Regions from separate parts of the Scandinavium sp. UTDF21-P1B genome, predicted to be linked through region 1. Evidence: predicted binding sites of a transcription regulator. Region 1 holds the regulator's gene; each other region holds the start of a gene.

Evidence for each region. Region 1 encodes PurR, which represses purine synthesis genes. Its sites were predicted from a motif close to CANGCAAACGTTTGCNTG; they were not measured.
Region 2: the regulator PurR is predicted to act here: its motif matches at 1,338-1,355, upstream of cvpA (colicin V production protein).
Region 3: the regulator PurR is predicted to act here: its motif matches at 1,827-1,844, upstream of AB1287_RS02465 (nucleoside-specific channel-forming protein Tsx).

Annotation. Positions count from the first base shown of each region.
Region 1 covers NZ_JBFLVD010000010.1:120,740-124,019, reverse strand. Annotated here, with positions in the region: gene AB1287_RS06235 (MFS transporter) at 1-911, opposite strand, end outside; gene AB1287_RS06230 (YnhF family membrane protein) at 1,082-1,171, opposite strand; gene purR (HTH-type transcriptional repressor PurR) at 1,465-2,490, shown strand; gene punR (DNA-binding transcriptional activator PunR) at 2,508-3,280, opposite strand, start outside.
Region 2 covers NZ_JBFLVD010000017.1:157,482-160,761, reverse strand. Annotated here, with positions in the region: gene folC (bifunctional tetrahydrofolate synthase/dihydrofolate synthase) at 1-418, shown strand, start outside; gene dedD (cell division protein DedD) at 408-1,121, shown strand; gene cvpA (colicin V production protein) at 1,411-1,899, shown strand; gene purF (amidophosphoribosyltransferase) at 1,933-3,280, shown strand, end outside.
Region 3 covers NZ_JBFLVD010000005.1:158,525-161,804, forward strand. Annotated here, with positions in the region: gene ribD (bifunctional diaminohydroxyphosphoribosylaminopyrimidine deaminase/5-amino-6-(5-phosphoribosylamino)uracil reductase RibD) at 1-534, opposite strand, end outside; gene nrdR (transcriptional regulator NrdR) at 538-987, opposite strand; gene AB1287_RS02460 (DUF3251 domain-containing protein) at 1,131-1,673, shown strand; gene AB1287_RS02465 (nucleoside-specific channel-forming protein Tsx) at 1,983-2,867, shown strand; gene AB1287_RS02470 (M24 family metallopeptidase) at 2,969-3,280, opposite strand, start outside.

The DNA of each region.
Region 1 (3,280 bases):
GTCGCAGCACCCCAGACAACCATGCTTATCGCTGCACCGATTTCGTTCTGCGCTACCCACGGAATCGCCACCATCACGGCAATCAGCAGCAGTAAAAAACCTTTCAGCGTGCCGGTCACCGAGCGGTCAGCAAACTTACCACCCAGATAGTTACCGATGGAGAACCCAACGCCAATCAGCACCAGCATTGCCGTAACAAACAGCGGCGACGCTGAGGTAATGTTGTGCAGCACCGGTGCGATATAAGTGTAAAGCGTAAACATCGCGCCAGCGCCCAGAACGGTGGTTAACAGCGCAGATAAAACCTGGGGACGCATCAGCACGGACATTTCCTGCTTCACATTCGGACGTTCACCACCGGTGCCTTTTGGTAATGAGAACCACAGGCTCATCATCGCCACCACGCCCAGACCGGTCGTTGCCAGGAATGACATACGCCAGCCGATGGTTTCACCCAGCCAGGTCGCTGCCGGTACACCGCCGATATTGGCAATCGTCAGCCCCATAAACATGGTTGCCACCGCGCTCGCCTGCTTGTGTTTGGGCACCACGCTCGCGGCCACAACAGATCCCAGACCAAAGAAAGCACCGTGGTTAAGGCTGGTGATGATGCGAGAGAGCAATAATGTGGTGTAGTCCGGTGCAATAGCCGACAGCACGTTGCCGAGCGTAAAAATCGCCATCAGAAAGATAAGCGCATTGCGGCGAGCGCGATGTGACAGCAGCAGAGTCATTAACGGCGCGCCAACCATCACACCGATTGCGTAAGCGCTGATCAGCATGCCTGCTACGGGAATCGAAACATCCACGCCTTTAGCGATAACGGGCAATAGCCCCATGGGCGAGAACTCGGTAGTGCCGATAGCAAATGCGCCGATTGCCAACGCCAGCAGTGGAAAATTGATTTTCATGTTACGACTCCGGTTAACCCTTTCCAGTAAAGGGCACGACAACAGAAGTCAAAAGCATGACATCAATCACAAAAAAACAGAAGTAAACAAAATGGCAAAAGATTTTTGCTAATTTGGTAACAATCAGACGGGGGTGGTGATGGAGGAAGAGGACTCTCCCTCCGGATAAATCAGTGTAACACCGCAGTCAGCCCGGCGGCGACAATGAGTGCCAGAGCGATCACAGTGGTCATCAGAGAGAGCTTCAGGTCGGTACTCATCAATTATTCTCCTTTTTATCCCCACAACAAAAGTGAGCCTGCTCATTTTTGCACACTTCAGGCTGAAAATCTTCCAGGTTTTAGAGCCATAGCGATTTTTCTCTTCCCCTTTGCCTCAGAATCAGACAAAATTCCACGCTAATTTAAAAGCGTACCAGCCATTGACCCCCTCCTGTCGTCCTGTGTCGTATCCCGGCGTACCGCAATTCAAATGAATTGTGTTAAGGGTGTGTAAAGGCAAACGTTTACGTGCCGGTCATCAGGCGTAAGGAAAGGGTCTGGAGTGAGAACGAATGGCAACAATTAAAGATGTAGCGAAGCGCGCAAACGTTTCCACTACAACCGTGTCACATGTTATTAACAAGACGCGTTTTGTCGCAGAAGAAACACGCAACGCCGTGTGGGCGGCAATCAAAGAGCTGCACTACTCCCCAAGTGCCGTAGCGCGCAGCCTGAAGGTCAATCACACCAAAACTATTGGCCTGCTGGCCACCAGCAGTGAAGCGGCTTATTTTGCGGAAATCATTGAAGCCGTTGAAAAAAACTGTTTCGAAAAGGGTTATACCCTGATTCTTGGCAACGCCTGGAACAACCTGGAAAAACAGCGTGCTTATCTCTCTATGATGGCGCAAAAGCGCGTCGATGGCCTGTTGGTGATGTGTTCTGAATATCCGCAGCCGGTACTCGACATGCTGGAAGAGTATCGCCATATTCCGATGGTCGTGATGGACTGGGGTGAAGCCAAAGCCGACTTCACCGACTCGGTGATCGATAACGCTTTCCAGGGCGGCTATCTTGCCGGGCGCTACCTGGTCGAACGCGGCCACCGCGATATCGGCGTGATCCCAGGCCCAATGGAGCGCAACACCGGCGCTGGCCGTCTGGCCGGATTCATGAAAGCCATGGAAGAAGCGCAAATTACCGTGCCGGAAAACTGGATCGTTCAGGGCGACTTTGAACCGGAATCCGGCTACCGCGCCATGCAGCAGATGATTGCGCAACAGCCACGCCCTACCGCGGTCTTCTGTGGCGGTGACATCATGGCGATGGGCGCACTCTGTGCCGCCGATGAACACGGCCTTCGCGTGCCTCAGGATATTTCGGTGATCGGATATGACAACGTGCGCAACGCTCGCTTCTTCACCCCAGCGCTGACCACCATCCATCAGCCAAAGGATTCCCTTGGGGAAGCCGCCTTCGATATGCTGCTGGACCGAATCGTCAACAAGCGCGAAGAGTCACAGTCCATTGAGGTCCACCCACGCCTGATCGAGCGCCGTTCAGTGGCAGACGGCCCGTTCCGCGATTACCGCCGCTAATCTCTGTGCGGAGCCGGTCAATCCGGCTCCTGCAGCCACTCTTTATTTAGCGTTTCGCTGTCCCCAAGATACTCCAGCAGCCAGCTCAGGGCCGGGGACATATCATTTTGCTGCCACGTCAGGCAGCATGCCGCATCCGGGAACGGGTTCTCAAGATCCAATGCCACCCACTCGCCGCTATCGATGTAAGGCCGTGCAAAATGCGTTGGCACCATTCCGGCGCACAGCCCTGCCGAAAGGCACGTTGCAGAAGATTCCCAGTCCGGCACCACGATACGCTTCTGATTATCCAGCAGCCAGGTGATGCGCTTAGGCAAAGAGCGGGAGGTATCCTCGCGCACCAGAGAAGGCCAGTTGCGCAACACCTCGTCGCTCAGCGGTCCCGGCATTTGAGCCAGAGGATGTTGATTCGACACCACGCAGCTCCAGCTCAGCATGCCCATATCGCGAAACGCATAGCGTCCACCGACCGGAATCGCCTGCGTTGCCCCGATCGCCAGCTCAACTCGCCCGTCCGACAGTGCATCCCAGACGCCGTTGAACACTTCCTGGAAAACGCACAGCTCCACGTCCTGGAAATGACGGTAGAAATCGACAATCAGCTGCCGGGTACGCTCCGGGCGCACGATGTTATCCACGGCAATGGCCAGATTGCCACGCCATCCGTTAGCGATCTGTTGGCACTGCTGACGGGTGATCTGCATTTTTTTGATAACAGACCGCCCTTCCTTCAAAAACCAGACGCCAGCGGGGGTGAGCTCCACGTCGCGATGACGTCGTTCAAACAGCG
Region 2 (3,280 bases), on a different contig from region 1:
GATGCTGCCGGGGCGTTTCCAGATTGTGAGTGAATCTCCGCGGGTGATTCTGGACGTGGCGCATAATCCGCATGCGGCGGCTTATCTCGCCGAACGTCTCAAAATGCAGCCTGCCGCCGGGCGCACGCTGGCGGTCATTGGTATGCTTCATGATAAGGACATCGCCGGAACGCTGGCATGTCTGTCTGACGTGGTGGACGGCTGGTATTGCGCGCCGCTGGAAGGGCCGCGCGGCGCCACGGCGGAACAGCTTGTGGAACATTTGCGGGATGGCGCAGTCTATGCCACTGTAGCGCAGGCGTGGCATGCCGCGATGGCGGATGCACGTCCGCAAGATACGGTGCTGGTGTGTGGTTCATTCCATACGGTAGCCCATGTAATGGATGAGATGGACGCGGGGAGAGCCGGTGGCGAGTAAGTTTCAGAATCGTTTAGTCGGAACCATTGCGCTGGTGGCGCTGGGCGTTATTGTGCTTCCGGGTCTGCTGGATGGTCAGAAAAAGCATTATCAGGATGAGTTCGCGGCGATTCCGCTGGTGCCAAAGCCTGGAGACAAAGACGAGCCGGATATGCTGCCCGCCGTGACGCAGGCGCTGCCTTCTCAGCCACCGGAAGGGGCGGCGGAAGAAGTTAGGGCCGGTGATGCGGCGGCACCGTCGCTGGATGCGTCGCGCTATGCGGCCAATAACAGCGGTAATGAGATGGACGAGACCGCACAGCCCGTGCCGCAGCCGAAGCCAAAACCGGTGGCGCCAAAGCTGCAGGTGCAATCGCCACCAAAACCTCAGCGTGATAATACCAGCCAGCAGCTTGCCGCTGCCGCAGAGGCTCCGCCGGCGCCACAGAAATCTGTCGCAGCGGATAAACCAGCACCAACGGGCAAAGCTTATGTTGTGCAGTTGGGGGCGTTGAAAAATGCCGATAAAGTAAACGAAATCGTCGGCAAGCTGCGCGGGGCGGGCTATCGCGTGTTTACCGCGCCGTCCACGCCGGTACAGGGTAAAATTACCCGAATTCTGGTTGGGCCGGATGCGTCGAAAGATAAGATGAAAGGCTCGCTTGGCGAACTGAATCAGCTTTCCGGGCTGAACGGCGTGGTGATGGGGTACAGCCCGAACTGAGGTTGAATTGCCGGATGGCGCTAAAGCTTGTCCGGCCGACAAAAACGGGCTGAACCATAGGTCGGGCAAACGTAGTTCCGCCCGGCAAAAGTGAAAGCAGGAGACATCATCGGCAGCCGTCGATGGGAGTGAATTAGCCCTTATAAGGCTAAAAACTCAGGTGGCGTTGAACGTTTTTTCAGCGCCATTTTTATTTGGGCGGGGAAAGGAAATCCCTACGCAAACGTTTTCTTTTTCTGTTAGAATGCGCCCCGAACTGGACGACAGGGCGTAAAATCGTGGGACGACTATGGTCTGGATTGATTACGCCATTATTGCGGTGATTGGTTTTTCCTGTCTGGTAAGCCTTATCCGCGGCTTTGTTCGTGAAGCATTGTCACTGGTAACCTGGGGTTGTGCTTTCTTTGTTGCCAGTCATTACTACACTTACCTGTCTGTCTGGTTTACGGGCTTTGAAGACGAACTGGTTCGAAACGGGATTGCTATCGCGGTACTGTTTATCGCGACGCTTATCGTCGGCGCTATCGTTAACTACGTTATCGGTACGCTGGTTGAAAAGACGGGCCTGTCGGGAACCGACAGGGTGCTTGGGATCTGTTTTGGTGCGCTGCGTGGAGTGCTTATCGTTGCCGCCATTCTGTTCTTCCTCGACACCTTTACCGGCTTTTCAAAAAGCGATGACTGGCAAAAGTCACAGCTGATCCCGCAGTTCAGCGTCGTCATCAGAATGTTCTTTGACTATCTGCAAAGCTCGTCGAGTTTCTTGCCCAAAGCATAAGCTTTGGGGAGTTCTGAACGAGGAAAATGACGTATGTGCGGTATTGTCGGTATCGCCGGTGTTATGCCGGTAAACCAGTCGATTTATGACGCGTTAACGGTGCTTCAGCACCGTGGGCAGGATGCCGCGGGCATCATCACCATTGATGCAAACAACTGCTTCCGTTTGCGTAAAGCCAACGGCCTGGTGAGCGATGTGTTTGGCGCCGTGCATATGCAGCGCCTGCAGGGCAATATGGGGATCGGTCACGTCCGCTACCCCACTGCAGGCAGCTCCAGCGCTTCCGAGGCGCAGCCTTTCTACGTTAACTCGCCTTACGGCATCACGCTTGCGCACAACGGCAATCTGACCAACGCCCACGAGCTGCGCAAGAAGCTGTTTGAAGAGAAGCGCCGCCATATCAACACCACCTCCGATTCTGAAATTCTGCTCAATGTTTTCGCCAGCGAGCTGGATAACTTCCGCCATTATCCACTGGAAGCCGATAACATTTTTGCGGCAATTGCCGCCACCAACCGCTTGATCCGCGGCGCTTATGCCTGCGTGGCGATGATCATCGGTCATGGCATGGTTGCCTTCCGCGACCCGAACGGGATTCGCCCGCTGGTGCTCGGTAAACGCGACATCGGCGATGGACGCATCGAATATATGGTGGCGTCTGAGAGCGTCGCGCTTGATACCCTTGGTTTCGAATTCCTGCGCGACGTCGCGCCGGGCGAAGCGATTTACATCACCGAAAAAGGGCAACTGTTTACTCGCCAGTGCGCTGATAACCCGGTGAGCAATCCATGCCTGTTCGAGTACGTTTACTTTGCACGCCCGGACTCGTTCATTGACAAAATTTCGGTCTACAGCGCACGCGTGAATATGGGGACCAAACTCGGTGAGAAGATCGCGCGTGAATGGGAAGATCTGGACATCGACGTGGTGATCCCTATCCCGGAAACGTCCTGCGATATCGCGCTGGAGATCGCCCGTATCCTGAACAAGCCGTACCGCCAGGGGTTTGTGAAGAACCGCTACGTGGGCCGCACGTTCATCATGCCAGGCCAGCAGCTGCGCCGTAAGTCCGTGCGTCGTAAGCTGAACGCTAACCGCGCTGAGTTCCGCGATAAAAACGTGCTGCTGGTGGATGACTCCATCGTGCGTGGTACCACTTCTGAGCAAATCATTGAGATGGCTCGCGAAGCCGGGGCGAAGAGAGTTTATCTGGCTTCCGCCGCGCCGGAAATTCGCTTCCCGAATGTCTACGGCATCGATATGCCAAGCGCCACGGAGCTGATTGCCCACGGTCGCGAAGTGGATGAAATCCGCCAGATCATCGGTGCGGATGGTCTGATTTTCCAGGATCTGAACGACTTGATCGACGCGGTGCGCGCCG
Region 3 (3,280 bases), on a different contig from region 1:
ACGGCGTGCCTGCGGGGAAGTTATCCACTGGCTTTCACCGCTCGCCATTGCCGTACGGCCATCGAGGGATGCGCCCAGCTTGAGCTGAATATACGGAAAGCCGGTGCGCATACGCTTCAGGAAGCCTTTATTGAGCGCTTCTGCTTCGCTCATCATCAGCCCGTGGCTGACTTCGATGCCTTCCTGCTGCAAACGATACAGCCCACGCCCGGCCACCTGAGGGTTAGGATCCTGCATCGCGGCCACGACGCGACTGACGCCTGCAGTAATGAGCGCTTCGCAGCACGGCGGCGTGCGGCCATGATGGCTGCACGGTTCGAGAGTAACGTAGGCCGTTGCGCCTTTGGCTTTTTCGCCCGCCATGCGCAGAGCGTGCACTTCCGCGTGAGGTTCCCCCGCACGATAGTGTGCCCCTTCCCCGACGATTTCGCCGTCTTTCACGATAACGCAGCCGACGCGTGGATTAGGATGCGTGGTAAAACGCCCCAGAGCGGCCAGCTGCAGGGCTCGCGCCATGTACATTTCGTCTTGCATCGGTCAATCCTGTAGGCGGGCGATCTCTTCGCCGAATTCTTTAATGTCTTCAAAGCTGCGGTAGACGGAAGCGAAACGAATGTAGGCGACCTTATCCAGTTTCTTGAGCTGTTCCATCACCAGATTACCGATTTGCTTGCTCGGTACTTCACGTTCGCCTGTTGCACGAAGCTGAGATTTAATGTGATTGACCGCCATCTCGACGTCATCTGAGCTCACCGGGCGTTTTTCCAGCGCTTTCTGTAAACCACTGCGCAGCTTATCTTCATTGAACGGTTCACGCACATCGTTACTTTTCACCACCCGCGGCATAACGAGTTCTGCCACTTCAAAGGTGGTGAAGCGTTCGTTACACACCAGGCACTGGCGGCGGCGGCGTACGGAGGATCCTTCCCCGACCAGGCGGGAGTCGATCACTTTGGTATCTACAGCGAAACAAAATGGGCAATGCATGGCGCGTCCTGACGAAGAAGTGTGACATCTTTCTATTTTACCACGACCCGCACTCAGCCGTCATTTTGAGACAATCCCCCGTGAGGAATAATCCCCTCTCCTGCTACCATTATCCCCGGCAGACCCCTACAAGGATCCTCATGATGACAAGACGTTTCGTTCGACTTCTCGCGCTGGGCAGCCTGTTTACCCTGAGCGCCTGTGCACAGCAAACCGAAATTCACCAGATGCAGCAGAGCGTCAGCGCGCTGAATCAGGATATGAGTAAGCTCAATCAGGAAACGGTGAAAATCACCCAGCAAAATTCGCTGAACGCCAAATCGGCAAGCGGCGTCTATCTGCTGCCGGGCTCTCATACGCCAGCACGTCTGGAAAGCCAGATTGGCACCCTGAAAATGTCGCTGATTAATATTGCGCCAAACGCCGATGGCCTGCGCGCCACGCTGCGTATTCAGGGCGAATCCAACGATCCGCTCCCCGCATTTAGCGGCACAGTCGAGTGGGGCGTGATTCAGGGCACCACCGATAGCTTCCAGGAAGTGAACGTTAAAAACCAGCTGATCAACGCTCCGGCCAGCGTTCTGGCCCCGAGCGATGTGGACATTCCGCTGCAGCTGAGCGGCAGTGATGCCAAACAGCCGGTATTTGTGCGCATCCACGATATTCAGCCCGTCACGCCGCAGTAATCCTTTATGGCCGGATAGCGCCCGTTATCCGGCAACGTTTGACTCCTTCCGCTTATCTTTCGACACCCTCTGCAATCTTTTCCGTTTTTCAGAAAACCCTGGAAACATTTACGATAATCCGTACAATCCCCGCCGACAATGTACGCAAACGTGAACGCAATCGATTACGTACTTGAGAAAACTGTGAAACACCACATATTTTTGTGAGCAATGATTCTTATAATAGGCCTCGCAGAAAACCGTTACATTTAGAAACGCTCCGGCGATTCTTTTCACTCCCCGCGAGGGATTTCAACAAGTGGCATCATGATGAAAAAAACATTACTTGCAGCCAGTGCAGTGCTCGCTCTTTCTACATCTTTCACCGCAGGCGCAGCAGAAAACAGCAAACCTGAATACGTTTCTGACTGGTGGCACCAGAGTGTCAACGTGGTAGGAAGCTATCACACCCGTTTCGGACCACAGATCCGTAACGATACCTATCTGGAATACGAAGCCTTCGCCAAGAAAGATTGGTTCGATTTCTATGGTTATATGGATGCACCCGTCTTCTTCGGTGGCAACACCGACGCAAAAGGTATCTGGAACCACGGCTCTCCATTGTTTATGGAAATTGAACCGCGCTTCTCCATCGATAAGCTGACCGGTGCTGATCTGAGCTTCGGCCCGTTCAAAGAGTGGTACTTCGCCAACAACTACATCTACGATATGGGCCGCAACGCCTCGGGTCGTCAGAGCACCTGGTATATGGGCCTGGGTACGGATATCGACACCGGCCTGCCAATGAGCCTGTCCATGAACGTCTATGCAAAATACCAATGGCAAAACTACGGTGCAGAAAACCAGAACGAGTGGGACGGCTACCGCTTCAAGGTGAAATACTTCGTGCCAATCACCCAGCTGTGGGGCGGCCAGCTGAGCTATATCGGCTTCACCAACTTTGACTGGGGTTCTGAGCTCGGCGACATTGGCTTCCGCGACAATAACGGCAACAAGGCACGTACCAATAACTCTATCGCCTCCAGCCACATCCTGGCGCTGAACTACGATCACTGGCACTACTCCGTAGTTGCCCGTTACTGGCACAACGGCGGCCAGTGGAACGACGACGCCAGCCTGAACTTCGGCAACGGCGACTTCAGCGTCCGTTCAACCGGCTGGGGTGGTTATCTGGTCGTGGGTTACAACTTCTGATAAGCGTGATGCCCGGCGGCGCAGGCTTGCCGGGCCTACAGAAGTCAATCCTGATATGAACCACAGGCCGGGTGGGCATTGCGGCCACCCGGCTTTTTTTATTACCTCAGACTCAACGCGTTACTCTGATCCAACAGCCACGGGCGCAAATACCCAACGGTATTGGAAAACGGCAGCACGCACTCCGGTAAGTTAATCCCCACTTCTCTCTGGATCCACTCACGCCTTGCCTGAACTCGCGCCCAAAGTTGCGGATACTCAGAAGCAAGCTGTTGACGCAGCGCTTCATCGGCCAGCGCCACGGTGTCCTCAATGCTTGCCCCCGCATAACCCGCGCGGGAGGGAATAATATCAATTTGCAGCAGCATACCGCTGGCTAATGGAATGTCCGACCGGGCTGACACCGGCGAGCA